3 regions of the Actinomadura sp. NPDC049753 genome follow, and region 2 is predicted to be linked to each of the others. Evidence: riboswitches for the same ligand, from Rfam matches in the RefSeq annotation. Region 2 holds a riboswitch; each other region holds the start of a gene.
What was found. Region 2 has a riboswitch for cyclic di-AMP ahead of AB0K37_RS33595 (NlpC/P60 family protein). Riboswitches for the same ligand answer to the same signal wherever they lie in the genome.

Region 1: it holds a riboswitch for cyclic di-AMP, as region 2 does, so the genes downstream of both, AB0K37_RS32515 (NlpC/P60 family protein) here and AB0K37_RS33595 (NlpC/P60 family protein) in region 2, are expected to answer to the same signal.
Region 3: it holds a riboswitch for cyclic di-AMP, as region 2 does, so the genes downstream of both, AB0K37_RS06355 (CHAP domain-containing protein) here and AB0K37_RS33595 (NlpC/P60 family protein) in region 2, are expected to answer to the same signal.

Annotation. Positions count from the first base shown of each region.
Region 1 covers NZ_JBFARL010000179.1:2,196-11,784, reverse strand. Annotated here, with positions in the region: gene AB0K37_RS32550 (L-aspartate oxidase) at 1-45, shown strand, start outside; gene nadC (carboxylating nicotinate-nucleotide diphosphorylase) at 42-899, shown strand; gene AB0K37_RS32540 (type III pantothenate kinase) at 914-1,696, shown strand; gene lysX (bifunctional lysylphosphatidylglycerol synthetase/lysine--tRNA ligase LysX) at 1,786-3,240, shown strand; gene AB0K37_RS32530 (cytochrome P450) at 3,227-4,453, opposite strand; gene AB0K37_RS32525 (LacI family DNA-binding transcriptional regulator) at 4,509-5,603, opposite strand; gene AB0K37_RS32520 (LuxR C-terminal-related transcriptional regulator) at 6,020-6,250, shown strand; gene AB0K37_RS32515 (NlpC/P60 family protein) at 6,529-7,524, opposite strand; cyclic di-AMP (ydaO/yuaA leader) riboswitch at 7,528-7,736, opposite strand; gene AB0K37_RS32510 (amino-acid N-acetyltransferase) at 8,007-8,528, shown strand; gene AB0K37_RS32505 (RDD family protein) at 8,534-9,349, shown strand; gene AB0K37_RS32500 (RDD family protein) at 9,357-9,589, shown strand, end outside.
Region 2 covers NZ_JBFARL010000194.1:209-9,797, forward strand. Annotated here, with positions in the region: partial or broken gene AB0K37_RS33560 (hypothetical protein) at 1-583, shown strand, start outside; gene AB0K37_RS33565 (hypothetical protein) at 583-1,224, shown strand; gene AB0K37_RS33570 (bifunctional lytic transglycosylase/C40 family peptidase) at 1,221-2,279, shown strand; gene AB0K37_RS33575 (MarR family transcriptional regulator) at 2,293-2,796, opposite strand; gene AB0K37_RS33580 (amidohydrolase family protein) at 2,858-4,144, shown strand; gene AB0K37_RS33585 (Mut7-C RNAse domain-containing protein) at 4,186-4,956, shown strand; gene AB0K37_RS33590 ((deoxy)nucleoside triphosphate pyrophosphohydrolase) at 4,985-5,371, shown strand; gene AB0K37_RS33595 (NlpC/P60 family protein) at 5,890-6,906, opposite strand; cyclic di-AMP (ydaO/yuaA leader) riboswitch at 6,914-7,045, opposite strand; gene typA (translational GTPase TypA) at 7,237-9,090, shown strand; gene AB0K37_RS33605 (FHA domain-containing protein) at 9,160-9,552, opposite strand.
Region 3 covers NZ_JBFARL010000014.1:33,232-42,820, forward strand. Annotated here, with positions in the region: gene AB0K37_RS06315 (3-oxoacid CoA-transferase subunit B) at 1-295, shown strand, start outside; gene AB0K37_RS06320 (NAD(P)-binding domain-containing protein) at 350-1,117, opposite strand; gene AB0K37_RS06325 (pyridoxal-phosphate dependent enzyme) at 1,153-2,145, opposite strand; gene AB0K37_RS06330 (Lrp/AsnC family transcriptional regulator) at 2,245-2,772, shown strand; gene AB0K37_RS06335 (bifunctional NAD(P)H-dependent oxidoreductase/GNAT family N-acetyltransferase) at 2,911-3,984, opposite strand; gene AB0K37_RS06340 (MarR family winged helix-turn-helix transcriptional regulator) at 4,015-4,503, shown strand; gene AB0K37_RS06345 (haloacid dehalogenase type II) at 4,600-5,334, opposite strand; gene AB0K37_RS06350 (hypothetical protein) at 5,515-6,240, opposite strand; gene AB0K37_RS06355 (CHAP domain-containing protein) at 6,430-7,119, opposite strand; cyclic di-AMP (ydaO/yuaA leader) riboswitch at 7,134-7,282, opposite strand; gene AB0K37_RS06360 (DsbA family protein) at 7,675-8,313, opposite strand; gene AB0K37_RS06365 (TetR/AcrR family transcriptional regulator) at 8,427-9,026, shown strand; gene AB0K37_RS06370 (alpha/beta hydrolase) at 9,077-9,589, opposite strand, start outside.

The DNA.
Region 1 (9,589 bases), on a different contig from region 2:
GTCCTGACGACCACCTACGAACCTCTGGAAGGGAAGCGCTCATGACACCGGAACTCTCGCAGAGGCTGACCGCCGCCGGGCTGGATCCACAGGCTGTGGAAAACCTCGTCCGGACGGCGCTGGCCGAGGACGGCGAGGTCGACGTCACCAGCACCCCGATCTTCGCGCCGCAGGACACCGCGAGCGGGGAGCTGAGGGCGCGCGAGGAGGGCGTCGTCGCGGGCGTCCTGGTGGCGTGCGTCGTCTTCGCACTCCTGGACGTCGCCTACGAGGCGAAGGTCGAGGACGGCGACCGCGTCACGCCCGGGCAGGTCCTCATCGCGGTCAGCGGCTCCACCCGGGCGATCCTGAGGGCCGAGAGGACGGCTCTGAACCTCCTCACGCACCTGTCCGGAATCGCGACCGCCACCCGCCGCTGGATGGACGCCATGGAGGGCACCAAGGCGAAGGTCCGCGACACCCGCAAAACCCTCCCCGGCCTGCGAGCCCTGCAGAAGTACGCGGTGCACTGCGGAGGCGGCGTCAACCACCGGATGGGCCTGCACGACGCCGCGCTCATCAAGGACAACCACATCGCGGCGGCCGGCGGCGTCACCAAGGCGTACGAGGCGATCCGCGCCGTGTACCCGTCCCTCCACGTCCAGGTGGAGTGCGACACCCTCGCGCAGGTCGAAGAGGCCCTGGGGGTGGGAGCCACGAGCATCCTGCTCGATAACATGACCGACGCCGAGATGACCGAGGCGGTCCGGCTCGTGGCAGGGCGGGCGGAGCTCGAGGCCAGTGGTGGCCTTACCCTGGAGCGGGCCCGAGACGTCGCCGTGACCGGGGTGGACTACCTTGCCGTCGGCGCGCTGACGCACTCGGCGCGCGTGTTCGACATCGGCCTTGACTTCACCTGAACAGCGGGGACCTGATGCTGCTGACCATCGACGTCGGTAACACCCAGACCGTTCTCGGTCTCTTCGAAGGCGACGAGGTGATCGAGCACTGGAGGATCAACACCGATCCGCGGCGCACCGCCGACGAGATCGCGGTGGTCCTGCAGGGACTCGTCCAGCAGAGCCCGCTGCTGGCCGAGACCGACATCAGCGGCATCGCGCTGTGCTCCACGGTGCCCTCCGTCCTGCACGAGATGCGGGAGATGTGCCGCCGTTACTACGGCGACGTGACCGCGGTCATCGTGGAGCCGGGCGTCAAGACCGGCGTCCCCGTCCGGATGGACAACCCGAAGGAGGTCGGCGCCGACCGCATCGTGAACGCGCTCGCCGCCGTCCACACCCACGGCGGGCCGGCGATCGTGGTCGACTTCGGAACCGCCACCACCTTCGACGCGGTGTCCGCCAAGGGCGAGTACGTGGGCGGCGCGATCGCCCCCGGCATCGAGATCTCGATCGACGCGCTGTCCTCGCGCGGCGCCCAGCTCCACAAGATCGAGCTGGTCCGGCCGCGCAACGTGATCGCCAAGAACACCGTCGAGGCGCTGCAGTCGGGGATCATCTTCGGCTTCGCCGGCCAGGTGGACGGCATCGTCGAGCGCATGTCGGAGGAGCTCGCCGAGGAGCCGGAAGAGGTCACGGTCATCGCCACCGGCGGCCTCGCCCCGCTCGTCCTGGAGGAGTCCCGCAGCATCGACGTGTTCGAGCCGTGGCTCACCCTCATCGGCCTCCGGCTGATCTACGAGCGCAACACTCCCTGACGTCCGGCGCGAACTCGTTCGCCCGCACCGGACGGGCTGGATAGCCTTGCGATGTGAGTGACGAGACCTTCGACGAGCTCCCGGAGCAGATGCGCGTGCGCCGGGAGAAGCTCGACCGGCTCCGCGAGAGCGGGATCGACCCCTACCCGGTGACCTTCCCGCGGACGGCGACGACCGCCGAGATCCGCGCGAAACACACCGGCCTGGAGCCGGGCACCGAGACGGGCGAGAAGGCCGGCGTCACCGGTCGCGTCATGCTGATCCGCAACACCGGGAAGCTGTGCTTCGCCACCATCCGGGACGCCGGCGGCGACATCCAGATCATGCTGTCGCTGGCCAAGGTCGGGCAGGAGCAGCTCGACTTCTGGAAGCGCGAGGTGGACCTCGGCGACCACGTCGGCGTGGAGGGCGAGATCATCACCTCCCGCCGCGGCGAGCTGTCGATCATGGCGGACCGGTTCGCGATCACCTCCAAGTGCCTGCGGCCGCTGCCGGAGAAGCACGCCGGCCTGACCGACCCTGAGGCGCGGGTCCGGCAGCGCTACGTCGACCTGATCGTCAACGACGAGGCGCGGCGGATGGCGCGGCTGCGCAGCGCGACCGTCCGCGCGGTCCGCGACTTCTGGCACGAGGAGGGCTACCTCGAGGTCGAGACGCCCATGCTCCAGCCGATCCACGGCGGGGCCGCGGCGCGCCCGTTCAAGACGCACATCAACGCCTACGACATGGACCTCTACCTGCGCATCGCGATCGAGCTGTACCTCAAGCGGCTCGTCGTCGGCGGGATCGAGAAGGTCTTCGAGATCAACCGCAACTTCCGCAACGAGGGCGCGGACTCCACGCACAATCCCGAGTTCACGATGATCGAGGCCTACGGGACCTACCTCGACTACAACGACATGGCCGACCTGACCCAGCGGATGTACCAGAAGGCGGTCGTCGCCGCCCTCGACACCACCGTGGTCGTCCATGACGGCGTCGAGATCGACCTCGGTCTCGCGGAGTGGCCGCGGATCACCCTGTACGGGGCGGTGTCGAAGGCGCTCGGCGAGGAGATCACGCCGCACACGCCGATCGAGTCCGTGCGCAAGCTCGCGGACGCCCGCGACATCTCCTGGGACCCCAAGTGGGGGCAGGGCAAGCTCGTCCAGGAGCTCTTCGAGGAGTTGGTCGAGCACACCCTCGTCCAGCCGACGTTCGTCATGGACTACCCGGTCGAGACGTCCCCGCTGACCCGCCAGCACCGCGAGGAGCCGCTGCTCACCGAGAAGTGGGACCTCATCGGGTTCGGCACGGAGCTCGGCACCGCCTACTCCGAGCTGGTCGACCCGATCGAGCAGCGCCGCCGCCTCACCGAGCAGTCGCTGCTCGCCGCGGGCGGCGACCCCGAGGCCATGCAGCTGGACGAGGACTTCCTGCGCGCCCTGGAGTACGCGATGCCCCCCACGGGCGGGATGGGCGCCGGCATCGACCGCATGATCATGGCGTTCACCGGCAAGGGGATCCGCGACACGATCCTGTTCCCACTGGTCAAGCCCGAATGACGACCGGAAGGTCGCGCAGCCCCCGCAGCACGAGGTTGTCGCGGTAGACGAGGTCGCCGGCGGCGAGGGCCACGTCGCGCTCGAACAGCTTGCCGAGCGCGACGCGGCCCTCCAGCCGCGCCAGCGGCGCGCCGAGGCAGAAGTGCGCGCCGTGCCCGAACGACAGGTGCTTCGGCGTGTCGCGTCCCTCGGCGTAGCGGAGCAGGTCCAGCCGGTCGGGGTCGTCGAAGACCTCCGGGTCCCGGTTGGCGGCTCCCGTCAGCAGCAGGACGAGCTTCCCGCGCTCGACGAGGGCGCCGTTCAGGTCGACGTCCTCCAACGCGGACCGCAGGGTCAGCTGCACCGGCGGGTCGAAGCGCAGCAGCTCCTCCACCGCGGCCCGCGCGTTGTCCGGCCGCTCTCGAAACAGCCGCAACTGGGCGGGATCGCGGAGCAGCGCCAGCGCGCCGTTCCCGATGAGGTTCACCGTCGTCTCGTGGCCCGCGACGAGCAGCAGGATGCACGTCGCCAGCAGTTCCTGCTCCGACAGGACGTCTCCACCGTCGGAAACCCCCACGAGGGCGCTCAAAAGGTCGTCGCGCGGCTCGGCCCGGCGCTTCGCGGCCAGCACCCGGAAGTACTCCGCGAACTCGTCGCGCGCCGCGTCCCGCTGGGCGATCTCGGCCTCCGGCAGCAGGAAGTCCGGGTCCAGACCGCGCGCGAGGCTGTCCGACCAGCCCTTGAACAGGTCGCGGTCCTCGGCGGGGACGCCGAGCATCTCGCTGATCACGATGACGGGCAGCGGGTAGGCCAGCGCCGCGATCAGGTCGACCTCGCCGGAGAGGGGACGCAGCAGCGCGTCGACGAGCTCCTCGACCCGGGGCCGCAGCCGCTCCACGAGGCGGGGTGTGAAGGCCTTGCTGACGAGCCGGCGCAGCCGCGTGTGGTCGGGCGGGTCCATGGTCAGGAACGACCGGTGCCGCGCCGGCATCTCGCGCCACATGCGGCCGCCCGACGGACGGTGCCCGAACCGCGGATCGCGCAGGACCCGCTCGCACAGCGCGTGGGACGCGGTGACGCGCAGACCGGCGTCCGTCCGGCGCAGGGCCGGACCGCCGGCCCGGAGCGTCCGGTAATGGGCGTAGGGATCGGCGCGGAACGCCGGGTCGCCCGGATCGAAGCCGAGTATCGCGGTCGCCCCGGCCTGCACCGCCTGGCCCGTCCTGTCCTCCATGCCTCCAGCGGACCCGACTTCTGGACGTGATGTCAACAGCGCCGGCCGCGGGACGCTAAGCGCTTTCTCGTACCACCAGGTCGGGCCGCTGGACGACCTGGCGGTGCTGGTGGGACTTGCCTTCGCCGATCTCGGCCATCGCCAGCTCGGCGGCCTCCCAGCCGAGCGCGCGGCGCGGCTGGCGGACGGTGGTGAGCGGCACGGCGGCGCTCGCCGCGAGCTCGATGTCGTCGTAACCGATCACGGCGACGTCCTCGGGGACGCGGACGCCGAGCCGGGTCAGCTCGTTGATCAGGCCGATCGCGAGCAGGTCGTTGGCGCAGAAGACGCCGTCGGGCACCGGGGACATGGCCATGATCTGGTGCGCCGCGGCCTGCCCCTCCGTGGGGCTCAGGGCGTCCTTGACCAGGACCGGGGGCTTGCCGAGGCCCGCCTCGACGATCGTGCGGGCGGCTCCGTCGCGGCGTTCCACGCAGGGCTGCGGTTCGGGGATCCCGGTCACGAACGCGATGCGATCGCGTCCGATGCCGAGCAGGTACGCGGCGGCGGCCTCGCCGCCCGCCACGTGGTCGACCCGGGCGGAGCACACGTCGGCGGCGTCCCGATCGATCAGCACCACGCTCATGCCCGCGGCGCGCAGCCGGGAGATGTCGCGGGGGCCGATCCCGACCGGGATGACCAGGGCCCCGGCGGCCCGCTGGTCGGCGAGCAGCTCCAGCAGGCGGCGCTCCTTGCGGGGGGAGTGGTCGCTGGACAGCCACAGGGCGTCGTGGCCGGCCGCGTTGAGCGCCGCCTCGGCGCCCCGGGCGACGTCGGTCGCATAGGGGTTGGCGAGGTCCTCGACGAGGACGCCGAACGCCCGGCGCGGTTGGTCGCCGAACTCGCCCGCGGTCCGCTCGGGGCCCGTGCGGAGCCGGCGCGCGGACTCGTTGCGGACGAATCCGAGCTCCTCGATCGCGGCGCGGACGCGGTCACGGGTAGCTTCGGCCACGAGATCTGGCCGGTTTAGGACATTCGAAACGGTCCCAACTGAGACTCCAGCACGCCTCGCGACCTCACGAATACTGGTCTGTGGCAACTCGCTCCTCGTCCCGCTCCATGGGCGTTTTCCCAGGTAGTGGAGTTTGGCATGGCGGGGCGCCGAATGCACGGTCACACATGGTGAGCGATCGGGCACGCAGCGCTCTTGACCGGCGCTTGACGGGCCGGATCCGGCCGCCTAGCGTTCCGAGCCGAAGCGTAGCTTGAAACGATTCACGATCTTCGTTCACTGCGAGGACCGGTGGGTTCGGCGAGAGGGGACGGGCGGATGGCTGGCGATCACATCCCGTCTTTCTCGGCAGGCCAACGAGTGAATCGTCACCCGGAGTTCCCCCGTACACCCCCGCAATCGGCCATGCGGCCACCTCCGGCCAAGCGCGCGAGACAGAAAAGGAACCCGATGATCTAAGTCCGGAAGGGTCCGGACCCGGCAACCCAACGCGCGTACAGATCGAGGCCCAACCCGTGCCTGTGCAGCGGACGGCTGCATCCCCGCGGTCATCACCACGGACGAGGGAGGACGGAGTGGAAACAGCCACACTCGCACGTCGTGGCACCGACGATTTCGGGCTGAGCGAGGAAGAGATCCGGCTGCTCGCCCAGATCGCCAGCGGTGTCACCGCCGATGTGGCGGCACGCAAGCTGGAACTGAGCGCTCGGACCTTGCGGCGCCGGCTGCGGACGATCTGCGACCGGCTGGAGGTCAACACCCCTATCGAGGCCGTGGTGTGGGCGGCCCGGAGGCAGCTCATCTAGCGAGGCACCCCCGACGCTCGCCAGGGGACGGCGAGCGTCATCCGGAGAAACGGCGGTTGATCCGAATTCCGTCCGCCCCCGCAGCGGCGGCGCCCGCGCCCTGGCAGGTAGGTCCCTGCAGAAGGCGTCGCCGCGGACGGCGTTCGGGCCTGACAGGCCACCTGACCCGCCCTGATCTCCGGCAGGCTTCACTCCCACAACGGGCCTTCGGCCGGCACGCCATGCGATGGCCGGCCCGGCCGGCTCGGCCGGTGCCCGTCCGGCGCGGCGGCGGTGTTCTAGGCGACGCGGACGCCGCCGGCGAAGGGGCGTCCGTCCATGGAGGCGATCTTCACGACGTCGCCGGTATGCGGGGCGTGCAGCATCTTGCCCCCGCCGACGTAGATCCCCATGTGGTGCAGGTCGGCGTAGAAGAAGACGAGGTCGCCCGGCTGGAGCTCGCTGCGCGACACGTGCGTTCCGGCGTTCCACTGGCTGCCGGTGTAGTGCGGCAGGTTGATGCCGACCTGCTTGTAGGCCCACATCGTGAGGCCGGAGCAGTCGAAGGTGGTCGGGCCGGCGGCGCCCCACACGTACGGGCGGCCGATCTTGCTCATCGCGTACCGGAGCGCCTGCGCGGCCTTGCCGGTGCCGATGACGGGGAGCTTGGCGAGCTGGGTCGGGTCCTTGTCGACGAGCTTGCCGCGGATCTTCTCGTAGGCGTCGGTGATCTTCGTGCGCTGCGAGTCGAGCTGCGTCTTCAGGTCCTTCACCTGCTTGGCGCGGGCCTCGGCCGACTTGCGGGCCCGCTGAGCGGACTGCATGGCCTGCATCAGCCCGAGCACCTGGGTGCTGTCCTGCTTGGCGAAGTAGTGGAGGGTCGCGGCCTGGTCGAGGACGGACTGGGGGTCCTGGGAGGCGACGAACGACACCGTGGGGTCGGAGCCGCCCTGCATGTAGCTCGTCGCCGCGAGGGATCCGACCTTCTGGCGGAGAGTCTCCAGCGTCTTCTCCTGACGCTTGGCGTTCTCCGTGGCGACCTTGGCGGCGCGCTGCGACTGCGCGAGCCTGACCTTGAGCCCGTTGTACTGCTCGGTGAGCTGCTCCAGCTGGTCGGCGAGCTTGAGCGCCTTCGTCCTCAGCTCCTTGGCGGAGGGTTCGGGGTCGGCGTGCGCGACGGCGATCGCGTGCGGGGCGATCGCGTGCGGGGCGGCCGAAACGACGGCGAGCGCGCCCACCACGATGGTCGCGCGCCCACGGAAGCGTGAAAGGGAAGCATGCCGCGATCGCTTCACGAATACTCCTCTCCTCAGCCGCCTACCGGGTTAGCTGACGGGTTGGGGCCGGAGCAGCCCGTCCGCGTCCGCGAGCGAACCGATCGCCCGCTGTCGCGGATTCACCCCTCGCATTCGGTCGCTCAGGGAGATCTCCCTGAAACGCTCCGAAAGTGGGTCCCCGGCTCCTCGGGCAGCTGGTTGCGACCCGGGGGACTCGGCGGATCGGCCTCCGTCCTGCGGTGGGCCGACGTCAGCGCAGGACACTAACGGACCCCGCATTGGATGCCAACCAGAACATGCGAATTCGCAGGTCACGCGGCGCGGTGAAGGAGGGGAGCACCGGTGGGGCGCATCCCGCACGCTGTGTTCTGGCCCGCGTCTCGGACGGCCCCGGACAGTGCCTAGGCCCTTTTATCTAGTCACTGGCGCGCGGTGCTCGGCGCGGGAGGGCGGGAGGGCGTGCCCTGGTGGGCCGCGGCGTTCGATAATCTCGCCTATTTGTGGAAGTCGTGATCCGGCGTGCACGTACCGCCGACGTCCAGGAGATCCGCAGGCTCGTCGACCTGTACGCGGGGTCGGGGCGTCGCCTGCTGAAGAAGACGACGGTCAAGCTGTACGAGGACGTCCAGGAGTTCTGGGTCGCCGAGGACGTCCAGCACGGGACGCCAGGGCCGGTCATCGGCTGCGGCGCCCTCCACGTCATGTGGGAGGACCTCGCGGAGGTCCGCTCGGTCGCCGTGGACAAGGGATGCGGCGGACGGGGTATCGGGCACCGCATCGTGACCCGCCTCCTGGAGAACGCGCGAGAACTCGGCGTCCGCCGGGTGTTCTGCCTTACCTTCGAGGTGGAGTTCTTCGCTCGCCACGGCTTCCAGCAGATCCTGGGGACTCCGGTGTCGCCAGAGGTGTACGAGGAACTTCTCCGCTCCTACGACGAAGGCGTGGCAGAGTTCTTGGACCTCGACCGGGTCAAGCCGAATACGTTGGGCAACACCCGGATGTTGCTTCGCCTGGAGGACTGACCCGAATGAGCGATACCCCCCACCGCGGGCGGCCTTACCAGCCCCAGCAGGGGCAGGGTTCCTACGGCCCGCCCCCTCCGTACCAAGGTTCTCAGTGGCAGCAACCACAGCAGCCGTCTTCGCAGCAGCAGTGGGACCAGCAGTCCCAGCAGCAATGGCAGCCGCAACAGCAGCAGTGGAACCAGCAGCCCGCCTACGAGGACTACAGCTCCTACGACGGCGGCGGTTCCTACGACGGCGGCGGTGACGTGGCACTCGCGCCCATTCACCGTAGGGCGGGCGCGCGAATCATCGACAACGCGCTCGTCGCGGTCTTCGGGTTCGCTCTCGTCCTGCCGGTGACGATCGGCGCGTTCGGTCTGGGCAAGCCGGGCAGCAAGACGGAGGACGAGGGCGGTGTGTGGAACTGGCCCATCATCTTCACCCTCTTCTGTGTCCTGTCTGTGCTGCCGTTCATCTATGAGGCCGTGCAGTTGTCCATGTGGGGACGGACGCTGGGGAAGCGCGTTCTGAGCTTGGGGGTCGTTCAGGCAAGGCCTGCGGGCACCCCGATCACCACAACGCAGGCTGTGTGGCGTGCCGGGATCACCCATGTCGGCTACCAGCTCGGGGTTTTCTTCTTCCTCGTCTTGGCGGTGATGGTGTGGGACTACGCCGCGTACGGGATGGTGCTGGTCTGGGCAGGCGCGCTGATGGCCTACCTGTGGGCTATCTGGGACCAGCCGCTGCACCAGTCGCTGCACGATCGCTTCGCCGGCACGCTCGTCATTGACGAGCGGGTCGGATATGACGAGTCCGAGTACTCCGAGTACGCGGGCTAAGGCCACGATGGCGGCAACGCTCGCCGAGCCGGGGCAGAGGCTCCTGGCACGCGTAGTCGACACGCTCGTCGTCGGAGTCCCCGTCGTTCTCGTCGTCCGCGAACTGGTGTCCGGGCACACGGCGGACGTCATCGCCCCGTCCGCCGTGGCCGGATGCATGCTGCTGTACGAGGCGGTCCAGCTCGCCCTTTGGGGGCGGACGCTCGGCAAGCGCGTCGCAGGCATCGAGGTGGTCGCTGC
Region 2 (9,589 bases):
GGCGGCTGCGGTCAAGCCCGGCGGCGTCACCGTCGCGAAGGGCGACGGTGAGGACGCCGGAGGCGGTGGCGGGAGCGGCAAGGGCAGCGTCCGCCCGACGTCCTGGACGGGCCGCGGAGGCACCGGCGGCGGCGTCTCCGGTGGCGGCGGTTCGGGCGGCAGCGGCGGTTCGGGCGGCGGCTCCGGCGGCGGCGGTGGTTCCGGTGGCTCCGGCGGTGGTTCGGGTGGTTCCGGCGGTGGCGGCGGCTGGTTCGGCGGCGGCGGTGGACGCTCGTCCGGCTCCGCCGGTCGCGGTCGCGGGCGCTCGGGCGGCGGCTCCGGCGGTTCCGGTGGCTCCGGCGGTGGCGGCGGCTGGTTCGGCGGCGGCAACGGCGGCAACGGCGGTTCGGGCGGCGGCTCCGGGAACGTCCCCCGCCAGCGCGGCCGCGGCGGCGGTGCCGCGAAGCCCTCGCGTCCCGAGCCGGGCGGGCGGCAGGCGCCCCCGCCGCTGTGGGGCAGGGGCGGCTCCAACGCCAGCCCGCCGATCCCGTTCTGGCTGCGTCCGGTCGACCGCCGGTCGGGTGAGTCGGACCGGGACGAGTGATGAACCTGAACGACCGGCGGCGCAAGCTGCTGTTCGCGGGTCTCGTCGTCCTGCTGACGGCGGTCGGCGTCTACCTGACGGTGGCCTCGCCCTCGGGCGGGTCCGGTGACGAGCCGGAGGCCCGCCCGGTCGCGACGGCGTCGCAGGGGCCCCAGGCCCCCGCGTCGCCGCCGCCGGGGATCCAGAGCGCCGTCGACCCGAACGACTTCGACGTCTACCGGCTGCTGCCGTTCTCCCGGCAGGAGTTCGCCACGGCGGCCGACCTGGCGCAGCGGTTCGTCGCCGCCTACGGGACGTACCGCTACGACGAGGCACCCCAGACCTACATGGCGCGCTTCGCCGGCCTGACCACCTCCGACCTCGGGCAGCGGCTCGGCCAGGGCGTGGCGACGCCCGGGATGGTGGAGGAGCGCCGCCGCGAGCAGCTCGTCGCGCAGGGCACGGCGTCCCTCGACCAGGTCCGCGACATCGAGAACAACTCGATCATCTTTCTGGTGACCGGCAGGCAGCAGGTCACCAAGAACGGGCGGACGAGCAGCGACAGCAAGCAGTACGCGGTGACCGTGGCGAGGGACGGTGGTTCGCTGAGGGTCTACTCGTTCGAGCCCGCCGACGTGGGACAGGCGGGTGACACGGGATGAGCCCGCGGAGGTTGCTGCTCGTCGGCGCCCTGGGCGTCGCCGCGGTGATGTTCGTGGCGCTGGTCTTCGTCCCGATCCTGTTCGGCGCGAGCCAGTTCCTGTTCGGCGGCGGGATCGGCGGTGGCGGCGGCTGCGTGAACGTCGCCGGCGCCGGCGCGCAGCCCGCGGCGGCGGCCGACGCGAAGTCCGTCCCCGTCGACTACCTGAAGCTGTACCAGGAGGCGGGCAGGAAGTACGGCATCCCCTGGAACGTCCTGGCGGGCGTCGGCAAGGTCGAGACCGACCACGGCCGGTCGACGATGCCGGGCGTGTCCAGCGGGGAGAACTACGCGGGCGCGGGCGGTCCGATGCAGTTCCTCGACGCGACGTTCAAGGCGTTCGCGGTGGACGGCGACAAGGACGGCAAGAAGGACCGCTACGACCCGGCGGACGCCATCCCGACGGCCGCCGCCTACCTCAAGCACAACGGCGCCCCGGAGCGCATGCGCACCGCGATCTTCCAGTACAACCACTCGTGGGACTACGTGGACCTCGTCCTCGACTGGGCGAAGCGCTACGTCGGCGGCGAGTTCAAGCCCGTCCAGGCGAACGGGATCAACTGCGAGGACAACGAGCTGCCCGCCAACGTCGGCGCCCTCGTCAAGACGATCATCGCGTTCGCGATGGCGCAGCGCGGCAAGCCCTACGTGTTCGGGGCGAACGGCCCGGACGCCTACGACTGCTCCAGCCTGATCCAGGCCGCCTACCGCCAGGTCGGCCTGAACCTCCCGCGCACGACGTTCGAGCAGTGGCCGTTCGGCGTGAAGATCGCCAAGGGCAAGGAGCAGCCCGGCGACCTGGTGTTCTTCAACTCCGGCCCCGGGACGTCGCCCGACAATCCCGGCCATGTCGGGATGGTGATCGGCGGCGGCAAGATGATCGTGGCGAGCTGCTCGGCGTGCGTGCCCGCGATCGGGGTGAAGACCTACAAGAAGGCGAACTGGATCGGGGTGACGCGCCCGCTCGCGCGGCCGGACTTCAAGAAGAAGGTGTCCGAGCTGGCCGCGCGCCAGTAGCGGCCCGGCGGGGTCAGCGGAACCGGCGCCGGCCCACGACGAGCACGATCTCGCGCAGCGCGTCGGCGGCGGCCCGCACGTCCTCCGGCGGTACCCGGGCCAGCACCTCCTCGTGCGCCACCCCGGACGCGACCAGGGCCTGTTCGGTGACGCGCAGCCCGTCCGCGGTCAGCTGGACGAAGCGGCTGCGGGCGTCGCCCGCGTTGGCCTCGCGCTCCACGTAGCCGGCCTTCTGGAGCCGCTGCAGGACGTTGCTCGTCCCGCCCGAGGTGAGGAACGCCGACCGCGTGAGTTCGCTCGGCCTCAGCCGGTACGGCTCGCCCTCCCGGCGCAGCACGGTCAGCACTTCGAACTCGGCGTAGGTGAGGCCGAGTTCGGCCAGCGGGCCCCGGAGCGCCTGCTGCACCAGCGTGGCGATGCGCCCCGCGCGCTTGCTCAGTTCCAGCATCGCGACGAACGGCTCGGTCAGGCCGTCCCGCCGCCACGCGTCGGCCAGGTCATCGATGTCGTCCCGCACGCCCCGAGCGTACTCGCTCCCGTGATTGCTTTTTGTAAAGCTAACTCGTAAGCTTTCATGCATGGCAAATTCTCTGCTGCTCACGAACGGCCTCGTCATCGACACCGCACCCGAACCGACCGTGCTGGGAACCGCCGACGTGCTCGTCGAGGACGGCCGCATCGCCGCGGTCGGCCCGGACCTGGCCGCGCCGGACGGCGCCGAGACCATGGACGCGACCGGCCGCATCGTCATGCCGGGCTTCGTCGACACCCACCGGCACACCTGGCAGGCCGGGATCCGCGCGGCCCTGCCGGACGGCACGCTCCACGCCTACCTGCAGCGCGTCCTCGGCGAACTGGCGCCCCGGTACCGGCCGGGCGACGTGTTCGCCGGGACGCTCGCCGGCTCCCTGGAGTGCCTCGACTCCGGGATCACGACGCTGGTCGACTGGTCGCACATCCAGCTCAGCGAAGGCCACACCGAGGCGAACATCGCGGCGCTGCGGGCGTCCGGCATCAGGGCGGTGTTCGGGTACTGCTACGGCGGCGACGGCGGCCTCGACGCGCTCGCCGCCGAGACCGGCCGCGTCCACCGCGAGCACTTCGGGTCCGGCGGCCCGGTCACGATGGCGATGGCGGCGCTCGGCCCCGAGATCGCGGGCGACGAGCGCGCCCTCGCCGAGTGGCGGACGGCCCGCGACCTCGGGCTGCCGGTCACCGCGCACCTGGGCGGCCACGGCCCCGAGAGCGCCGCGCGCGGCCTGGCGTTCCTCGACGCCCACGGGCTGATGGGCCACCCGGCCATGTACGTGCACGCCAACTTCTACACCGACGAGGAGCTGAAGCGGATCGCCGGAAGCGGCGGGACGGTGTCCGCCGCCCCCGCCATCGAGGCGGCGCTGGACATCGGCGCCCCGCCCACCGGACGCGCCCGCGCCGCGGGCGTCCCGACCGGGCTCGGCGCCGACACGGTCGTCTCCGGTCCCGGCGACATGTTCAGCATCATGCGCGCCGCCTACGTCCTCGAACGGGGGCGCCCGGACGGCGCCGGCCTCGGCTTCACCACCGCAGACGCCCTGCGGACGGCCACGATCGAGGGCGCCGAGGTCGCGGGGCTCGCGGACGTCACCGGATCGCTGACCCCCGGCAAGCAGGCCGACCTGCTCGTCCTGCGCACCGACACCTTCGGCCTCGCGGCGGCGCACGACCCCGTCGCGGCCGTGGTCCTGTCGGCGGACACGCGCAACGTCGACACCGTCCTGGTCGGCGGACGCGTGGTCAAGCGCGGGGGAGTGCTGGTCGGCTACGACGTCCCCGCCCTCCTGGCGTCCCTGGCCGACTCCGCCGCGCACGTGACCGCTGCCTGAACCCGGGAGAATCGTCGGCCGCGCGTGGCATGCTGATCGGCGTGGAGTCCGAGATAACGATCCGCGTCGCCGACGAGCTGCTGATGTTCCTGCCCGCCACCCGGCGGGAGTCCCCGGCGCGGGTCCCCTGCGACGGGACCTCGACGCTGGGGCACCTCGTGGAGTCGCTGGGCGTCCCCCTGCCCGAGGCGGGCCCGATGACCGCCGACGGCGAGCCCGCCGGCCCCGCCACCCGCCCCGGAGCCGGGGCCGAGGTCCGCGTGGCCGCGGTCCCGCGCCCCCAGCCCGTGCCGCTGGACCCGGGCCAGGTCGCCCCGCGCTTCCTCCTGGACGTGCACCTCGGCACGCTGGCCCGGCGCATGCGCCTGCTCGGCCTCGACACCGCCTACCACAACGACATGGACGACCCGGCGCTCGTCGTCCAGGCCAACGAGGAGCGCCGCGTCCTGCTCACGCAGGACCGCGGCCTCCTGCGCCGCCGCGCGCTGTGGTTCGGCGCCTACGTCCGCGGCTCGCGCCCCGACGACCAGCTCCGCGACCTGCTCGACCGCTTCGCGCCCGTCCTGCGCCCGTGGACGCGCTGCACCGCCTGCAACGGCGAGCTCGTCCCGGTCGACAAGCAGGAGATCGAGCGCGAGCTGCGGGCGGGCACGCGCCGCAGCTACGACGTGTACGGCCGCTGCGCGGTCTGCGGGCAGGTCTACTGGCGCGGGGCGCACGGCGACCACCTGGAGGAGATCGTCCGCGACGCGACGCGGCTGGTCGACTCCCTCAGGCGGAACGGAACCGGACGGACCGGCGCCGCGGTCTGATCACGAACACGGAGAGGAGCTGGTCGCGATCGATCTCGTGGTGGTGGGGGCGGCGATCCTCGCGGAGGGGCGGCTGCTGGCCGCCCAGCGCGCCGAGCCGCCGCACATGGCGGGCGGCTGGGAGCTTCCCGGCGGCAAGGTCGACCCCGGAGAGTCGGACGAGGACGCCCTGGTGCGCGAGTGCCACGAGGAACTCGCCGTGAAAGTCCGCCTGGGCCGCCGAGTGGGCGGCGACTGGCGCCTCAGCGAACGCGCCGTCCTCCGCGTCTGGACGGCCGAGCTAGCGGAAGGCGAGCCGCAAGCCCTGGAGCACCTGGAACTCCGCTGGCTGGCACCCTCAGAGCTCCACGACGTCGACTGGCTCCCCGGCGACCGCCCGGTAGTAGACCTCCTGGCCACCGAAGGCCTCACCTAGCCAACCCGGGCTCGGGCCACCGTCCCCAGCGACCAGCTCGGAGCGAAGCGCAGAGCGTGCCGACCTCCGACGATCGCCCGCACTGCCCCCGACGGAGGCCCTCAGAAAGCGACGGTGGACCGCCGGAGTGTCCACGCACTCGCGGGCCCCTGCGCAGCACCTACTGCCGCGCCGCCCAAGCCCGCCCGCACGCCCGCAGCAACGACGTGGGAAGCGCCTCTAGCCGACGGCAGAAGCCCTCCACTGCGACAACCTCAGCCATCACAGCAACCCCGCAACGTCCTGAGGGCACGAGGAGGAAGCACGTCGATACGACGACAGAACCGTCCAGTGCGACAACCTCAGCCCCCGCCGCAACCCCGCCGCGACCTCAAGGTTGCGATCGCGTCCGAAGGCAGGTTCGAGCTTGCGAGAACCTGATCGCGCAGCGAGCCGCCAGGCGAGACGGAGCGATGCCAGCGATCGCCCCGCTTTTTTCGACGATGGAGGGCCGCCAGGCCCGAAGGAGGAGAAAGAAGCTAAGAAATACGGTTCGCGCCTGCGAAGTCGGAGCGGTCGGAGAGCTTGGAGATCTTGACCACGTCGCCGGTCTGGGGGGCGTGGAGGTACTTGCCGTCACTCAGGTAGATGCCCATGTGGTGCAGGTTGCTGCCGAAGTACACCAGGTCGCCGGAGCGGAGGGCGCCGCGGGAGACCTTCGTTCCCATGGCGAACAGGTCGCCGGTGTAGTGCGGGAGGCCGGGCTTGCCGACCTGGGCGTAGGCCCAGACGACGAGGCCTGAGCAGTCGAAGCTGCTCGGTCCGGCGGCGGCCCACACGTACGGGGAGCCGAGCTTGGTGAGCGCCTTGCGGGCCATCTTGGCGGGCAGGTCGGAGCCCTTCACGGTGGCGCTGAGGCCGGTGCGCGGGTCGCTCGCGTGGGTGGTGGTCAGCTTGTCGAGGCGCTTCATCACCTCGGAGACCTTGGCCTTGGCGGCCTCGCGCGCCTGCTTGGCGTCGTCCCAGGCCTTCTTGACCTGGGCGGTCTTCGCCTTGGCGGTGCGCTCCGCGGCGTCGGCCTGGTCGATCTGCTTCTTCAGGGCGAGGACGGCGGTGGCCTGGCTCTGCGCCAGGTAGGCGCGGTCGGACAGCCCCTCGGCGGAGGCGCCGGAGCCGAAGAGGACGTCGGGGCCGCCGGCCATGTAGTTCGCGGCGGCCAGGCTGCCGAGCTTCTGGCGGGCGGGCTCGGCGAGGGCGCGCAGCCGCTCGGCCTCCCGGGTGGCGTCCCGCTCGGCCTTGCGGGCCTTGTTGAACTCGACGCGGGCCTTGTTGAACTTCTCCGTGAGGATCTCGGCCTCTTCGTTGAGCGCGTCGAGGCTCTTGCGCAGGCCCTTCTCCGTCGTCGGCGTGGGGCTCGGCGCCGAGGGCGCGGAGGCTGGCCGGAACGGCTGGGCGGCGTGGGCGAGGTCCGGCGCGGTGGCGCCGAGGCCGATCAGGAGCAGGGTGGCGGTGGCGGTGGGCAGAACGCGACGCCGCCGGGGGGAATCCGGAGCCAAGCCGGTGTTCTCCTCTCCTCGTACGCCTACCGGGTTAGCTGACGGGTTCGGGCCAGGAGTCGCCCTACGACGAGCGTCGATTCACCCCGAGGGTGGTGGGTCCCCGGTTCTCCCGCGGGAGATTCGGCGTTCCGGCCGCAGTCCCCTGGGGGCGGGACTCCGGACGACCGGATCTCGGGCAGATTACAAAGGATGCGCAAAGTTGGCCAATCGAGGTCCGTGTGAGCGGTGGGGCGAACGACTCGGAGTGGGTGGTACGCACGGCCAAGTAGAATGGGTACGGCCGCACGTCTGCGGCGACTCCCGAACTCTCACGCAAGGCGAACCCGCATGCCCATCTCCACGCGCGACGACCTCCGTAACGTCGCGATCGTCGCCCACGTCGACCATGGCAAGACGACGCTGGTCGACGCCATGCTCTGGCAGTCCGGGGCCTTCCGCGAGAACCAGGACGTCGACGACCGCGTGCTCGACTCCAACGACCTGGAGCGCGAGAAGGGGATCACGATCCTCGCGAAGAACACCGCGGTCCTGCACAACGGTCTGACGATCAACATCATCGACACCCCGGGGCACGCCGACTTCGGCGGCGAGGTCGAGCGCGGCCTGTCCATGGTGGACGGCGTCGTCCTGCTGGTCGACGCCAGCGAGGGCCCGCTCCCGCAGACCCGCTTCGTGCTGCGCAAGGCGCTCGCCGCGCGGCTGCCGGTGATCCTGGTCGTGAACAAGACCGACCGCCCCGACGCGCGCATCGACGAGGTCGTGGACGAGACCTACGAGCTGTTCATGGACCTCGACGCCGACGAGGAGCAGATCGACTTCCCGATCGTGTACGCGTCCGGCCGCGCCGGGCGGGCCTCGCTCGACAAGCCCGCCGACGGCGCCATGCCCGGCAGCGACGACCTGGAGCCGCTGTTCAAGGTCATCACCGAGACGATCCCCGCGCCGTCCTACGACCCCGACGCGCCGCTCCAGGCGCACGTGACGAACCTGGACGCGTCCAGCTACCTCGGCCGGATCGCGCTGTGCCGGGTGCACGCCGGCACGATCAAGAAGGGCCAGCAGGTCGCCTGGTGCCGGCATGACGGCAGCGTCGACCGGGTGAAGATCACCGAGCTGATGATGACGGAGGCGCTCACCCGCAAGCCCGCGGACGAGGCCGGGCCCGGCGACATCATCGCCATCGCCGGCATCCCCGACATCATGATCGGCGACACCATCGCCGACCCGGACGACCCGCGCCCGCTGCCGCTGATCACGGTGGACGAGCCCGCGATCTCCATGACGATCGGCACCAACACCGGGCCGATGGCGGGCCGCGAGAAGGGCACCAAGGTCACCGCCCGGATGGTCAAGGACCGGCTCGACCGCGAGCTCGTCGGCAACGTGTCGATCCGGGTGCTGCCGACCGAGCGCCCCGACGCCTGGGAGGTGCAGGGCCGCGGAGAGCTGGCCCTGGCGATCCTGGTCGAGAACATGCGCCGCGAGGGTTACGAGCTGACCGTCGGCAAGCCGCAGGTCGTCACGCGTGAGATCGACGGCAAGAAGCACGAGCCGGTCGAGCGGCTCACCGTCGACATCCCCGAGGAGCACCTCGGCGCCGTCACGCAGCTGATGGCGGTCCGCAAGGGCCGCATGGAGCACATGACCAACCACGGGACGGGCTGGATCCGGATGGAGTTCCTCGTCCCGGCCCGCGGCCTGATCGGGTTCCGCACCGAGTTCATGACCGAGACGCGCGGCACCGGCATGGCGCACCACGTCTTCGAGGACTACGAGCCCTGGTTCGGCGAGCTGCGCACCCGTCCGTCCGGCTCGCTCGTGGCCGACCGGGCCGGCGCCGCCACCGCCTACGCGATCACGAACCTCCAGGAGCGCGGGACGTTCTTCGTCGGCCCGACCACCGAGGTGTACGAGGGCATGATCGTCGGGGAGAACTCCCGCGCCGACGACATGGACGTCAACATCACCAAGGAGAAGAAGCTCACGAACATGCGGTCGTCCACCGGCGACGAGCTGGAGCGGCTCACCCCGCCCCGCGTCCTGTCGCTGGAGGAGGCCCTGGAGTTCTGCCGCGAGGACGAGTGCGTCGAGGTCACCCCGACCGCCGTCCGCATCCGCAAGGTGGTGCTGGACGCCAAGGAGCGCGAGCGCACGCGGGCCCGCACCAAGCGCGCCGGCTGAGCACCGAAGCCGAAAGGGGCGGCCCCGCGGTTCCGAGAACCGCGGGGCCGCCCCTTTCGTACGTGCCGCTCAGCTCAGCTGGACGGTGCCCGTGACGTCGGCGGCCAGGCGGAGCTGGTCGCCGTCGCGGAGCGGGGCGTCCACGCCGCGGGGGAGCCGCTCGCCGTTGACGAACGTCCCGTTGGTGGAGCCTTCGTCGCGCACCCAGGCCGTCCCGGACGGGTCGAGCCACACCGTCGAGTGGCGCCGCGACACGTTGTCGTACTGCGTGAACGTGGCCGCCACCGGCGACTGGCCCGCGTCCCGGCCGAGCACCAGGTGCTGGCCGACCGAGACCTTGAGCTCGCCCGTGGGGAACTGGACGCGCAGGACGGGCGTGCCCTTCTGCGGCAGCGGGCGCAGGCACGAGTCGCACTGCGCGGCGCCCGGGTTGGTCAGCACCGCCTCGCAGTACGGGCACATGAACGCCGTGCTGTCGGGTGCGGACGCCCGCTGCTGG
Region 3 (9,589 bases), on a different contig from region 2:
CGCCAACTGGCACACCGGGGCCGCCGACGCCATCCCGGCCGTCGGCGGCGCGATGGACCTCGCCATCGGCGCCAAGCAGGTCTTCGTGATGATGACCCTCTTCGACAAGCAGGGCCGCTCCAAGCTGGTGCCCGCCTGCACCTACCCGCTGACCGGCACCGGCTGCGTCAGCAGGGTCTACACCGACGTCGCCGTCATCGACGTCGGTCCGGACGGGGCGGCGGTCCGCGAGACCTTCGGTGTCACGGTCGACGAACTGCGCGACCGGCTCCCCGTCCCCCTCACGACCGTCTGACGCCGGTCGCCGTGGGCGTGCCCGCCTTCGCCGAGGCCAGGGGCGCGCAACCCGTTACCCCTCAAGGTCGGCGAGGAGGTCGTCCAGAGCCTGGGTGAGGGCTTTGGAGTTGTCAGGGGTGAACCAGGTGGTGCGAATACGCTCGTTGTTCCCTTTCGGGGTCTCGTGATCGGCCGCGAGTTGCCGCAGGGTCCGGGTCTTGTCGCTCAGGGCTCGGCCGACCTCCTGGAAGAGGCTGCGGACGTAGCTGTCCGCGTCGTCGGCGGCGATGCCGTGGCCGGCGGCCCAGGAGGTGAGCGCGGCGAGGTAGGAGTAGTGGGTGGTGAGCGTCCCCGTCAGTGCGGAGAAGACGTCGAAGGCCATCTCGTCCGCGACCGGGAGCACCCCGCCCAGTCGCTCGAAGAGAGAATCCGCCACCGGGTGGGACGGGCAGGTCACCGTGACGGAGCGGCGTTCGCGTATGGCGGGCAGTGGGATGGCCCGAACGATCTGGGCGTCCGTGGCCAGCGTCCTGCGAAGGTCGTCGTTGCCGACGCCCGCCATCACGTTGATCACGATCTTGTCGTCGGCCACCGTCACGCCGGCGAGCGCCTCGTGGCGGTCCTGGCGGCGTACGGCGATGATCACGATCTCCGAGTGGTCCACGACCGCCTGGTTGTCGGGGCACACCCGGACGCTTTCGTAGCGCTCGGATAGCTCCCCAGCCGTGCGGGCTCCGCGAGGGGAGAGGAACACCTGGGGCGCATCGTCGCCCCGGTAGTACAGGCCGTCCACGATGGCTCGGCCGATCTCCCCCACCCCGATGATGCCGATGCGCTTCACTGTGCCTTCCTCCATGGTCGTCGTGGTCGTGGCGATTACTGGAGGCGACCAAGACGGCACCCATGCTGTGTGAGCCGGGCCGACAGCTCCCGGACCTGTTCGGGACGAGGATTGGCGCCGGTCAGCACCGTCGCCAGGCGATCGCCGGGGACCGTGCCCTCGGCGATCGCCGCCAGGCCCGCCGCGCCCGCCGGTTCCAGGACGATGCCTAGCGTGCGCGCCGCCAGTTCCATGGCGGCGGCGATGGCCTCGTCCGTCACCAGAACCATCTCGTCCACCAGGACGCGGGCCCGCCGCACCGAGGCCTCCGTCGGGCGACGCACCGCGATGCCGTCGGCGAAGGTGCGAACGCGTCCGGCAGGGACCGCGCGGCCGGCGCGCAGGCTTTCCGCCATCGAGGGGGCGCCTTCGGCGTTGACCCCCACGATCCGGGTGCCGGGAGCGCGCTCCTTCATCCAGCGCGCCACGCCGTTGATCAGTGCGCCGTCGCCGACCGGGAGCACGACGGCGTCGAAGCACGCCCCGGCCGGCGCGCCGCGGGTCAGCTCGGCTCCGATCGTGCCGGCGCCTTCGGCGATGGCCGCCTGGACGCCGTCCTGCAGGTGGACGCGGTCGGGATGGCGCTCGGCGTGGGCGGCCGCGGCCTCTCGCGCCGACGAGCCGTCCGGTCCCGCCGCGATGACGCGGGCGCCGAACGTCTCCATCCGCTCGCGCTTGCCGGGATTGACGGTCTCGGGCACGAACACCTCGACCGGCATCCCGCGTGCTCGTCCGGCGTAGGCGACGGCCTGCCCGAAGTTGCCCGAGCTGGCGCACACCACCGGCGTGCCGGGGGCGAGCGTGCTCAGCATCAGATCGGCGCCCCGGCCCTTGAAGCTGCGCACCGGGTTGGCCGTCTCCAGTTTCACCGTCACCGCGCGGCCGCCCAGCGCCCGGCACAGCTGCTCGTCCAGGTACTGCGGGGTGTCGAGGAACACCGGATCGATCACCCGTAGGGCCTGCTCGATCCGCGCCACGTCCAGGTCCATGCGCGCCACCTTCCGCCGAGGCTTCCGACCCGGCCGACGCTAACCGAGCTCCCGATCGACGCGATTGAGAATTCTCGCGCCACGGCGCAATAATCTTGCGTGCCCGAATCGCCGCCACCTCGCCTGGACGAGATCGACGCCCTGCTGCTGGACCTCCTCCAGCACGACGCCGGGCGCACCCTGCACGACCTCGGGGAACAGGTCGGGCTCTCACCGAGCGCCGTCCAGCGGCGGATCGCCCGCTACCGCGAGCACGGGCTCATCGCCAGGCAGGTCGCCGTCCTCGATCCGCACCGCTTCGGTCCCACCGTCCTGGCCACGGTCCTGGTGACCCTGGTCCGGGAATCGTTCGAGCACCACCGGGCCTTCGCCGAACGGATGCGCTCAGAGCCCCAGGTCCAGCAGTGCTACCGCGTCGCGGGGCCGTGGGACTACGTGGTCGTGCTGGCCGCGCGGAGCATGCGCGACTGCAGTCGGCTCGGTGACCGCCTGTTGAAGGCGGACGACAACATCCAGCGCTACGAGACCCTGGTCGTCTTCGACACCATCAAGTCCGGCCTGGCTCTCCCACTTCCCGCTCGATCGCAGGACGGGCGGCCACCGGCCAGGGGAAGACCTGACGAGTGACAGTGCGTCACCGTCACCGGCTACGGCGGGGTGAACCACACAGCGGTGCGACGGGGTGGGTGAGCGCAGCCTGGGGAAGATGCCGCCGCATTTCATCGTGCCGCACTCCCCCTGCGCCAGGAGTGCGGCACGGGCCGATCAACCAGTGCCGAGGCGCATCTTGGTGAGGCGGATGGTGCCGTCCTCGCCGGGGATGGGGGCCGGCTGGTATCCCTCGCTCCGGTAGAGCGCGATGTTGTTCCGGCTGCCTGCCCCCGTGGACAGCACGATGCTGCGGCAGGCCTGGTCGGCGGCGGCCTCCGCCTCATGGAGCAGCCAGCGCCCCAGGCCGCGCCCCCGCAGGTCGGGAACGACGCCGAGCCTTCCCACGTGCCACTCGGCGTCCTCGCGGCGGGTCCGCACCATGCCGAGGAGCCGGCCGTCCCGCCACAGCCCGATCGCGTCCCAGGACGCGAGCCAGTCACGAACCTGCTCCACGGACTCGTGCAGCGCCGGGACGGTCAGGGGGTCGTTGGCGAGGGCCTCGTCCACCCAGCAGCACCGCTGCAGGACGGTCACCTCGGGGGCATCGTCCGGCGTCAACCGCCGCAGGTAGGACCCCGGTTCGGGCCCGGCCGCCGATGCGGGCCGCTCTCGCTCTCGCATCGGCCGGAGCGCGTGCGCGACCCGGACCAGTTCCTCCAGGAGATCGATCGCGGCCTCCCCGGCAGCGGCGGCGGGCCGCACCTCCCCGTCGTGCACGGCGTCGGCGATGCGGAGCGCGACCGTGGATCCCAGCGGTACCAGGCGCAGCGTGGTCACCACTTGCTTGGCGTGCTGCACGGCCCTCGTGCCCGCCGAGGTGTTGCCGTAGCTGACGAAACCGACCGGTTTCCACGCCCACTCGCGGGAGAGGTAGTCCAGCGCGTTCTTCAGGGACGCCGGCATCCCGTAGTTGTACTCCGGCGTCACGACGATGAGGCCGTCCGCGGCGTCCACGATCGCGCTCCACCTGCGCGTGTGCTCGTTGCGATACGCGCCCGACGACGGATGGTCCTCCTCGTCGAGGAACGGGAGGTCGAGGTCGGAGAGGGCCAGCGGCACCAGCTCGGCGCCGAGTTCGGCGGCGCGGGGCGTGATCGTCTCGGTCAGCCATGCCCCCACCGCGGGGCCGAGGGCGCCGGGGCGGGTGCTGCACACCAGAACGAGGAGGCGCACCTGTTTCGTTGACATGTAAATGAACTTAGGCGATAGGTTGTTTACATGTCAAAGAGACCGTCGGACGAGCCCGTGCGCTGGCTGACCCCGGACGAGGAACGGGCGTGGCGGGCCTTCCGCCGCATGGTGATCGCCGTCCAGACCGGCACCGCCCGCGACCTCTCCCAGGTCGGCCTCTCCGAGCCCGACTACGAGGTGCTCAGCACGCTGTCGGAACGGCCGGACCACGCCGGCACCCTGCATGAGCAGGCCGCGAAGATGGGCTGGTCGCGCAGCCGGCTCTCCCGGCACGCCACCCGCATGGAGGCGCGCGGCCTCATCCGCCGCGCACCCGACCCGGCCGACGGAAGGGGCTGCCTCCTGGTCCTCACCGAACACGGCCTGGACACCCTGACGGACGCCGCCCCCGCCCACCTGGAATCAGTGCGCCACCACTTCATCGACCGCCTGGCACCGGAAGACCTCACCGCCCTGGAACACATCGCCGGGAAGGTGGAGGCCCCAGACGAGGCGCACCGACCACCTAGGTCCTGACGTCGCCTCGGCGGCGGTGCGAGCACTGCTGATCACGTGAGGGTCGCGGTCGGTGCGGCTGCCCCCTGGTTGGACGGTCGCTCTCACCGTCCCTCCCTAGGTCCGCGGACCGGCCTCCAGTAGATCGGCGAGCTCACCGAACCCGCGCACGACCAGGTCGCTTTCCACGTCGTCCGCCCGGTCGGCGGTGAGAGAGGGCCCCTTCTCCAGTGGACGCTCCAGGAAGGCGGCGGCGAGCCCGGCTCCCCTGGCGCCGTCGATGTCCCACTTGTGCGCGGCGACCATCAGCACCTCCGCCGGTTCCACGTCCAGCAGCCGCACTGCTGTCAGGTACGCCTCCGGCTCGGGCTTGTACGTGCGGGCGAGCTCCGCTGACAGGACGCAGTCGAACGGCAGCCCCGCCCCCTTGATCAGGTGCGTCAGCAGGGCGAACCCGCCGTTGGACAGCGCCGCCACCACATACCTCTCCCGCAGCCGTGCCAGGCCGTCCACCGAGTCGTCCCACGCGGGCAGGCGATGCCAGGCCCGGACGAGCCGCCGCCGCGCGGTCTCGTCGAAGGCGTCCGCAACGCCGTGCAGCTCCAGCAGCTCGTCGAGCGACTCCCGGTGCAGCGTGTCGAGGTACGCCCACTCCCGTTCCCCGCTGCTGACCCGCTGCATGGACGGGAGGTACCGCTCGCGCCAATCGTCGGCGAAGGCCTCGCTCTCCAACGCGACACCGCGCTCCGCAGCGATCACTGCCACCTGGCCGGCGACCCCTGTCCGCCAGTCGACGGTCGTCCCGAAGATGTCGCAGGCCACTACCCGGATCGCCCTAACGTCGAAGCCCATTGGTACTCCCTCGCCCAAGAGCGCCCGGATGGTGCCCTACCCCAGTCCTAACATGCCGTCCTGGGCGGCCGGTTTTAGCAGCGCCTCACATCTCCCCCGGACGTGACAGACCCCGCTCTCGCCCGAGGACGGGAGCGGGGTCTGTGGTGAGGCTAGGAGGGGGTCACCTGGACGGACTGATCAGCCGAGGGGCTTCGGGGCGCCCTTCTTGCCGGCGCCGTGGCCCCAGGACAGGATCTCGTACTTGACGCCCTTCAGGTGGCCCGCCGAGGTACCCGTGTTGTACTTGCTCTTCGGCTTCTTGCCGTCGACCAGGTGGCGGAAGGTGTAGGTGTCGAGGTCGAGCATCACGCCGCGGTGCGACGGCTCGCCCGGCCCGCGGTCCCCGACGAAGCCGGTGACGCTGCGCCCCTTGTAGGTGACCTTCACCTTGGTGTGCAGAGGCCAGCTCGGGCTGGCGAACAGGCCCTTCTGCATCGGCTTGCCGCCCGCCGGGGCGCCCGTGTCGCCGTTCACGCCCGAGCCGTCGTCCCAGAAGTAGGACGCGGTGGTGCTGCCCGCCAGGACGGCGTGGCGCTTCGGAGCGACCTTGCCGGCGGTGTGGCGGGGGACCTTCGCGTCGCGCTTCCCGGTGACCTTCTTCCCGGTGACCTTCTTCCCGGCCACCTGCTGCTCGATCACCTGCTGCCCGGTGACCTGATGGCCGGTGACCTGCCGCCCCGTGGCCTTGTGCCCGGTGACCTGCTGCCCCATGGCCTTCTGCCCGGTGACCTGCTGCGCGGTGACCTTGTGCGCCGTCGGCTCGTCCGCCGCGGCCTCATGGGCGGTCCCGGCCGCCACGCCCGCGACCAGCATGCCCGCGAGGGCGGTACCGATGAGGGCCTTGTCGAGGACTCGCTGCTGCATGTTCATCCTTTGCTCGGTGGTCCGGGCGCCGGGTCACGCCTTCGGCGTAAGGCCCGCCGTTCGGGCATGACGGATCCGGCGCACGGCACGTGGGCGTGCTCGCGACGTGGGTGTGATTGCGCGGGGGAGGGAGAAGGGGGGAAGCACCACTGGACGGTGCGGGGCGAGGGGCCGCTGAGCGGCCCCGGCTTACCGGTACTGGGGGTAGCCGTAGCCGGCGACGGTGGACGTGTCGCGGACCTTCTTCTTCACCGCGTCACCGGTGTTGCCCTCGATGGTGTTGATGGTGCCGTCGTGGTTGTCCTTGACGACGATTCCGACGTGCTCGACACCCTTGATGCCGCCGCCGTTCCAGGCGAAGAAGACCACGGCGCCGGGCTTCGGGGTCTGGCCGAAGCGGCCGGTCTTCTTGAACCACTTGGCGTGGCTGACGGTGTAGGCGTCGGCGCCCATGCCCTTGGTGCCGGTGTGCTGGCCCAGCCAGGACACGAACATGTCGCACCAAGACTGGCCCTTGTAGACCGAGGCGCTCTTGGAACCGATGCGGTGGGCGTTCTGCTCGCCCAGGGGCGAGCCGACGTACCAGTCGTTGAACTTGCTGTTGCCCGAGGCGTCCTCGTGGGTGCCGACCTGCGTGCGGGCGAGCTTGATGACGTCCTGCGCGGAGGCGCCGGCGTTGGCGCTCTGGCCTGCGGTCTTGGCGCCGTTGGTGCCGGCCTGGGGCGCGGCGGCGACCTGCACGGTGTTCGCGGGCTTGGTGTCCGCCTGGGCGGACGGGGCCAGGGAGGCGAGGCCGAACGCGCTCGCCAGGGAGAGGACGGCTCCGGCGGCGACGCGGGTGCCCATGCGCTTGGTCAGGTCGAAGGTACGAGCGGTCATGCGAAGGTTCTCCTGAGGTCTTCCAGTCCGCCTACCGGGTTAGCTGTCGGGTTCGGGCATGGAAGTAGCCCTACCGCGGCCCCGCGCATGGCGGGAGTGCGGATTCACCCCGGTGTTTCGGTGGGTCCCCGGCTCCGCTGGCCGTGATCGGCGCTCTGCGGACTCGGCGGCGGACGTGCCTTGATCGGCCGTCCTGATGATCAGGGACTCGACGCGCCCTTCATGATCTGGTCGGGCGCTCCGGACGGGCTTCCCCGTCGGTCACACACCCACAACAGGTTCAAGCGGGCCCATATTTCGTCAAGCACACCCCAAAGACCCTGCTGACCTGTAAAGCCTCCCCAAAACTCCCTCAACGTAGGGGCTGCGGTCCAGTCAAACCGAACCAAGATTTTTTGTCCGCCCCTCCCCCCAGAGGAAGACGATCACACCCGAGCGCTCCCCCGTTGCCTTTAATTCGTGTGTATTACATGGCCAGTCGCCTTGAAGGTACGGATCTGAGCTGACCGAGCGCCGACCGCCGAGCGCGGAGGCAGATCACGGAACTCTTCCACCTCATAGTCGCGCCGGAGCAGAACTCGGGTGAGCGTTCCTGCTGGAGCGTCGGCGCGGCGAGTCGGCCCTCATCAACTCACTCCTCAGCGTGGCGAGCGACACGGCTCCGACGAGGACCGTCCCGTCCGGAAACCGGAAGACCGGCACTCGCGGGTCGGACGCGCGAGCGGATCGCGCCGGTTCCGCGCGGGGCCGCTCGCCGTCTTTCCCGCCGTCCCACCTGACGCCGGCCGCGGACGCCAAGCCCCGCAGCACGTTCGCGTCGCCGAGGTCCAGACCGTCACTGAAGTAGGCGCGGTACAGGCGGGCGGTCATGTCCTCGGCGGCGCCGTGCGCGGCCGCCAGCGCGATGAGCCGGTGGGCGTCGGCGGTGGGGGCGGGCACGATCCGGTCAAGGTTCACCGCCAGGCCGTCGGCCGCCGCCGCCCGCGCAACCTGCTCGACCCGCGCGGCGGGCACGAGATGGAGATGTCCACGGCTCGGCGGCGGTTCCTCTGGCGAGACCGCGGTCCGGTACGGCCTGAAGACGACCTCCAGTTCGCCGCCACCCGCACGGTGCTCCTCGGCGGCCCGCTGGAAGCGGACGTAGCCGAGCGCCGACCAGACGCAGGCGATGTCGTGGGTGAACTCAACTTTCATGGGTTCGTCCTTCAATGGCGGCACGGATCGTTCCGTGCCGCCTCAGCATGCCCGCCGCCGTTCCCCTCGTCAATACGGAACGTTCCGTGCCGCCTGAAGGCTATGCTGTCCTCATGTCACCCAGACGTCCTGAGCGCCGAAGTGAAGAGGCCGCCAACGCCGTCATCAAGGCCGCCATGGACCTCTGCGAGGAGGTCGGGTACCGCAAGGTCAGCATCGAGGGCATCGCCGCCCGCGCCGGCGTCGGAAAGAACACGATCTACCGCTGGTGGCCGTCCAAGGCCGCCGTGCTGCTGGACGGCCTCCTGTCCACATGGAAGATGGACGCGACCTTCCCCGACACCGGGGACTTCGTCGCAGATATCAAGGCACAGATGGCGGCGGCCTCTCGCATCCTCGGCGACCCGCACGTCTTCCCGCACTACCGCGCACTGATCGGCGAAGCCCAACACGACCCGGACCTCCACCAGGCCTTGTGGGACAACTTCATCGGTCACCTGGCGGGCGCCGCCGCCGAACGCATCCGGGCAGCGCAGCGCAAAGGCCAGGTCCGTTCCGACGCCGACCCGGTCCTCGTCACCGAACTGCTCTACGGCGCCGCCTACTACCGGCGGCTGCTCACCCCCCGCATGGCCGACGCCGAGCACATCAGCGCCATCGTCGACCTCGCAATGACCGGCCTCGCCCCATCGGCCGGCACACCCGCTCAGTAGCAGGCCCCATTAGTTCCGGCCGCCCTCGCACATGCCGCCTGCGCAGGCGCTCACGGTTTGTGCGCGGTGGTGAGGAAGTCCAGGACGAGGGGGCTGGCGTGGGTGCGGTACTCCTCGAAGTAGGCATGCCGCGCATCGGGGATCAGGTGTAGCCGGGCGTCGGGGATGCGGTCAGCGAGCAGGGGTGCGTTGGCGGTGGGGTTGAGCAAATCGTCGCTTCCGTGGACGACCAGGGTGGGGGCGCTGATGTCCGGCAGGAGGTCCCAGGCGTTGTGCCGGTTGCTCGCCACGAGGTGGCGGCGCCGGGCATGGGCAGGCATGCGAGGGTCGCCGAGGGTGTGGTGCGGGCCGGGATGGGAGGCCAGCCATCGAGGGGTGTACATCAGCTCCAGCAGGGCCTGCCGCGCGGCTTCGGGCTGAGGTTGCGCCAAGGCTCGGCGGACGTCGTTACCGCGTTCGACGCTGTGCGGGCCACCCGGTGAAGTGCAGCCGAGAACCAGAGCTCCAACCCGGTGCGGATGGCGGGCCGCGATCTGCTGGGCCACTCGTCCGCCCATGGACGT